Regions from separate parts of the Enterococcus sp. DIV0756 genome, predicted to be linked through region 1. Evidence: predicted binding sites of a transcription regulator. Region 1 holds the regulator's gene; the other holds the start of a gene.
What was found. Region 1 encodes NrdR, which represses ribonucleotide reductase genes. Its sites were predicted from a motif close to ACACNATATATNGTGT; they were not measured.

Region 1 (3,208 bases):
TGATCAAGCCCTTATTACTAAATCAAAAGGTAGTGGCAGGCTTAGGGAACATTTACGTTGATGAGGTGCTCTGGTTGGCTAAGATTCATCCTGAACAACCCGCAAATACATTGAGCTCACAAAAAGTCGGTCATTTACGTGAAGCGATTATCGAGGTGATCGGAAAAGCGAAAAAAGCTGGGGGAACGACGATTCGAACGTATTTAAATGCGTTGGGAGAGGCAGGTCACTTTCAACAGGAGTTGCATGTCTATGGGCAAACCGGAAAACCATGCTCGCGATGCGGCACACCCATTATTAAAATTAAAGTAGCGCAGAGAGGAACACATCTATGTCCTCATTGTCAAAAACTGAAGAAGGTGTAAGAAATGAGCTTCGTATTAGGTGTCACTGGTGGAATCGCTAGTGGAAAATCGACCGTCGTTAATTTTTTTAAAACAGAAGGCTTCCCAGTTGTTGATGGAGATATTGTGGCTCGCGAAGTGGTTGAGCCGGGAAGTGAAGGATTAAACGCTTTAGAAGAAATGTTCGGATCAGAAATTCTACAAAAAGACGGCAGTCTAGATCGTAAAAAACTAGGAGCATTAATTTTTCAAAATGAGCAAAAACGACAAGTATTAAACAAAACACTTGATCCGTTTATTCGAGGAGAGATCGAAAAACAAACCGTTGAAGCAAAAAACAAGAGTGATTTAGTGATTGTGGATATTCCGCTTTTATTCGAGGGACATTATGAAGCGATGATGAGTGCAGTGGCAGTTGTCTATGTCACGCCAGAAATTCAATTGAAACGATTAATGAATAGAAATGATCTCTCCGAAAAAGCTGCTTTGGCTCGGATTAATAGTCAACTTTCACTGGAGCAAAAGAAAAAACGAGCGGACATTGTATTTGATAATTGTGATTCTCAAGAAAGAACCAAAGAACAGGTCTTAGATTGGTTAAAGAAAAACAAATTTGTTTCTTAAAGAATTCAGCGTCGTAGCTTTACGACGCTTTTTTTAGTGGACTGGTTATGGTAAACTCTTGTTATATAAACAAAATAATTATTCACATATAATTAGTGAATTTGTCCAATATAAAGAAAGTGTAGGTGGAATTATGCGTTGTCCAAGATGTAATCATAATAATTCTCGAGTAATTGATAGTCGACAGACAGATGATGGGCGAGCAATTCGCCGTAGAAGAGAGTGTGAAAGCTGCGGATTTCGTTTTACGACCTTTGAACGTATCGAAGCTGCCCCGTTATTAGTTGTGAAGCGCAATGGTGATCGCGAAGAATTTAGTCGTGACAAAATCTTGCGTGGATTGATTCGTTCTGCAGAGAAACGTCCAGTAGCGATGGAACAAATGGAACAAATCGTGGATCACGTAGAAAATCGTGTTCGCAGCATGGGAGAAAATGAAATTCTAACTAGCCAAATCGGAGAATTTGTCATGGAGGACTTAATGGAGGTCGATGAAATTGCGTATATCCGTTTCGCGAGTGTATATCGACAGTTTAAAGACATGTCAGTATTCTTAAAGGAATTACAAGAGATCGTTGACAAAGCCAAATCAACGGATGAAGAGTAGGAGGCTTTTTAGTGGCAGAAGAACTAAAACCCAGTACCTTTTACACGGTCTACGGCGAGCCACAACTTGATCAAAGCAAACAAGATGCGCTGCTTTACTTATACCAGCCAATTATCGGAAGTAAGGCGTTAAGTTTATATTTGAATCTTGCGAGTGATGTCACAATAGAAAGAAAAAGTCCTGCTTTAATGCATGCAGAACTATTAGCGGCAATTGATATTGGGTTATCAAGTATGATAAAAGCAAGAGAAAAACTTGAAGGTATTGGTCTATTGAGAACATATAAATTAGAAGATGAAAGTATAGGTATGAACTTGATTTACCAATTGATGACTCCTTCAGATTCTATAGATTTTTTTCAAGATCAACTATTGAGTTTTTTATTGATTGAAAAAATTGGGAGAACTCGCTATGATCGTTTAGTAGAAAGATTTAAACCAAAAGTTTTTGACATGAGTAGTGCCCAAAACATTACAAAGCGCTTTTTTGAAGTGTATCGTTTGGATGAAACTTCATTTGATAGTCAAAGTGATATTTTGGAGCAAACTCAGAGTGATTTTACAACAGAGGAAGAATCTAATTGGAAACTGTTTACGCAACAATTATTACAGGTATATAAGATATCTCTTACTCCCGAAGAACAGTTTAATGTCAAACAACTACAAATTCTTTATGGCTTAAACCCGTTAGACATGGCTCGTTATGTTGCAAATGCGACAGTGGCCGAAAAAGATGGATTAAATCTCAGCTATTTAAGAAAATTAGTAGATAAAGAGAATAGACCTAATCCTGCATTGAAAAGAATTGACAAAAAGAAAAATGTATCTATTAATGAAAAATTTAATTCAAAAGAATTAGAACTTATCAAACAAAGCAAAGAACTTACTCCAATAGATTTTATAAGTTCAATAAAAAATGCTAAAGGAGGCTTTGTTTATGACGGAGAAGTCACATTATTAGACAAATTGATAAAACGAAATATTTTTGATTCAAGTGTAATAAATATGATGATACATTATATTTTAGTAATTAAGAAAAACACAGGAATCAATAAAAATTATCTTGATAGTGTTTCAAATGCTTGGGCGCAAAATAATGTTAGAACCCCAGAAGAAGCTATTCTTTATATGAGAAATGACGGTAATAAACTTATAGGTAAATCACAAGTAGACAAATCGAAATCTCATCATCGAAATACTGGTTTGAGAAGGGATTTACCTGAATATATAAAAAATCCTCCAAAACCAAAAAAAGTAAGTGCAGAAAAGGAAGCGGAAGTAAAACGCAGAATGGCAGAGTTCATGAGAAGGGATGGTGATGATTAATGGAAGATGTTGGTAAAGAATTGAATCGTATAATTATGAGCCGAGGCGTCGATGGACGCTACCGCCAAATGATGGAAGAAATTTTGGATCATCCGGATGTTCGTCAATTTATTGAAAAACATAAAGATAAGCTATCCCAAGAGGATATTGAAAAATCATTTGCAAAATTGTATGAATTTGTACAAGAAAAGAAAAAGTATTTAGCATCAGATCCTACAATGATTGCACCAGGCTATGAGCCGCAATTAAGTCTGAATTTTCATTTCGTAGATGTTATATATGTTCCAACAGATGAATTACTTCGTATG
Region 2 (3,208 bases), 730 kb from region 1:
CATACTAAACAACTTAGATAACAGAACACCCGCACCAATTCCGATCACAAAAGAAAAAATCCCGATAAAAAAGATTTCTAATATAAACCAGAGACAGATTTGGTAATAATTTAATCCGTATAAATGAAAGATACTAATATCCTTCCGGCGATTTCCAATGAAGAACCGATTGGTATTCGTCATAAAAAACAGCAAAATTAAGACAACTGCAAAGCTGCCAAAGCCTAGCATGCCCACCAATTGGGTATTTTTTCCTGCACTACGGATCAACGGCTGCTCATAGGTCATCGCTGTAAACGAATAATAAACCATTACTGCAAAAATCAGACTGAAAAAAAAGATCAAATAGTTCGACAATTGCTTTTTAAAGCTTCGCCAAACGATTTTAATCAGCATTGGCCTTCCCTCCTCCGCCGATTGTGGCCTGCATGTCGATGACTTTTTCAAAAAAATCTTTTCGGGAAGAACGCCGAACGATTTCCGAGAAAAAACGACCATCCTTAATAAACAACACTCGATTACAATAACTGGCCGTATAAGGATCATGAGTCACCATCAAGATCGTTGTTTCCTCATGGAGGTTCACCTCATCTAAATAATTCAAAAATTCTGAAGCTGACTTGGAATCTAAAGATCCCGTAGGTTCATCAGCAAAGAGAACCAATGGGCGGCTAATTAGGGCACGTGCCGCTGCTGTTCGCTGCTGTTGCCCAATCGAGATTTCTTCTGGATAACGTTCTAAAATCTGATCAATCTTTAATATTTTCGTTAAACGAAGCACACGCTCTTCAATTTCCTCGTTAGACAGCTTGCTGACTGTCAACGGTAATATGATATTATCCTTAACTGTCAAACTATCAATCAGATTGAAATCCTGAAAGATAAAACCGAGATTTTCTCGCCGAAAGTCAGTCAAACGATTCTCCCGCATCTGTGTAATATCCGATCCGTTAATTTTGACTGATCCCATTGTCGGCAATAAAATTGTTGATAGAATATTCATCAAGGTTGTCTTGCCAGCACCACTAGGTCCCATGATCCCGACAAACTCGCCTTTTTCTACACTGAAATTCAGATCGCTTAAAACCGTAACTTTATTATTTCGTGTGCCAAAGCTTTTACTAAGATGTTGCACTTCAATCATTTTTTTCATGTGTCTCCTCCTCGGATTGAAAAAAATACTAGTTCTTTGTCCGAGTCCTCCTCGGACAACCGTCTCAAAAAAATAAGTAAATGAATTCCTATTTTTAATATCCAAAATTTTTTCTTTATGGTATCATATTTGGGGCAGATTCTTATGTGAAACGTCCTTCAATATTCTTACATTTTTTTCACTTTTTCGAAAAAATATTTTTTGGTTATTTTATTTTAAATGGAAGCTTGGCCTTATCAGCTTTCTTATATCTTTCAGTAAACAAGCACACTATATATAGTGTGTTTTTCTTTTTTTACAAAAAAATAATACTATATATCGTTGCAACCACATCAGAAATACTATATGATTGATAATGAACTTTAAAGGAAATGGAGTTGTTTACAATGATGGAAATCCACACAAAAGATTCGTTGTTCAACGAATATCAACCGTCGTTAAAAAGTATTAAGGTCGTAAAACGTGATGGTCGTCACACAGCGTTTGATGATCAAAAAATTTATGATGCGTTAATCAAGGCAGAAACGAAAATTAAGGGATCTGTTGATCCATTGGCTCATGAACGTATCCAGTCAATCGTTGAGCGCGTAGATGCAGAAATTTCAGAACGTTTTACTAGTGATATCAAAATTTATGAAATTCAAAACATTGTGGAGCATACATTATTAGAACACAACGAATACGAATTAGCGGAAGAATATATCAATTATCGCACACGTCGTGACTTTCAGCGTAGTAAAGCGACGGATATCAACTTTACGATCGGGAAATTGATTAATAAAGACCAAACTGTCGTAAATGAAAATGCCAATAAAGATAGCGATGTCTTTAATACACAGCGTGACTTGACGGCCGGGATCGTCGGGAAATCGATTGGTCTGAAAATGCTGCCGCCACACGTAGCTAACGCGCACCAAAAAGGAGATATTCACTATCATGATTTAGACTACCATCCATATACACCGATGACTAACTGCTGTTTGATTGACTTCAAAGGCATGTTAAACAACGGCTTCAAGATCGGGAATGCGGAAGTGGAAAGTCCTAAATCAATCCAAACTGCGACAGCTCAAATTTCACAAATCATCGCTAACGTGGCTTCAAGCCAATATGGTGGCTGTTCGGCAGACCGGACTGACGAATTATTAGCTCCTTTTGCGCGCCTAAATTACGATAAGCACTTAAAAGATGCAGAAGAATGGATTGATGATCCTGAAAAACAAAAAGCTTTCGCAAAACAAAAAACCCGTAAAGATATTTACGATGCGATGCAAAGTTTGGAATATGAAATCAATACGTTATTCACCTCGAATGGACAAACACCTTTCACCTCTCTAGGCTTTGGTCTCGGGACAGATTGGTTTGAACGTGAAATTCAAAAAGCGATTCTGCAAATCAGAATTGAAGGTCTGGGCAGCGAAAAACGCACAGCGATCTTCCCTAAACTGATCTTTACCTTGCGTCGTGGAACGAACTTGAATCCAAGTGATCCGAACTACGATATTAAAGAATTGGCTTTAGAATGTGCGACAAAACGGATGTATCCAGATATCTTGAACTACGATAAATTGATCGAATTAACTGGCAGTTTCAAAGTGCCAATGGGTTGTCGCTCATTCTTACAAGGCTGGAAAAATGAACAAGGTGAAGAAGTCAATGCTGGTCGGATGAACCTTGGTGTAGTTACCTTGAACTTACCGCGGATTGCGTTAGAATCTGGCGGCAACAAAGAAAAGTTCTGGTCATTACTAGAAGAACGCCTGCAAATCGCCAAAGACGCACTAGTTTTCCGGATCGATCGTTGTAAAGAAGCAACGCCTGCAAACGCACCGATCCTTTATCAATACGGCGCATTCGGCAAACGCTTGAAACGGACCGATGCAGTTAACGAATTGTTTAAGAATAAACGAGCAACCATTTCTTTGGGGTATATTGGTCTTTACGAAGTAGCCAGCGTTTTCTACGGCGGCGAATGGGAAGACAATGCCGAAGCGAAAGACTTCACCATTGACATCATGAAAGACTTGAAAGAACACGCAGATGCATGGGGCAACG

Region 2: nrdD (anaerobic ribonucleoside-triphosphate reductase) is a predicted target of NrdR. The motif match lies at 1,421-1,436, and genes of this name have one in related genera.

The regions. Positions count from the first base shown of each region.
Region 1 covers NZ_JBIOLF010000001.1:1,860,286-1,863,493, reverse strand. The annotation lists gene mutM (DNA-formamidopyrimidine glycosylase) at 1-365, shown strand, start outside; gene coaE (dephospho-CoA kinase) at 369-968, shown strand; gene nrdR (transcriptional regulator NrdR) at 1,102-1,575, shown strand; gene IGI44_RS09020 (DnaD domain protein) at 1,587-2,900, shown strand; gene dnaI (primosomal protein DnaI) at 2,900-3,208, shown strand, end outside.
Region 2 covers NZ_JBIOLF010000001.1:2,588,342-2,591,549, forward strand. The annotation lists gene IGI44_RS12585 (FtsX-like permease family protein) at 1-396, opposite strand, end outside; gene IGI44_RS12590 (ABC transporter ATP-binding protein) at 386-1,153, opposite strand; gene nrdD (anaerobic ribonucleoside-triphosphate reductase) at 1,540-3,208, shown strand, end outside.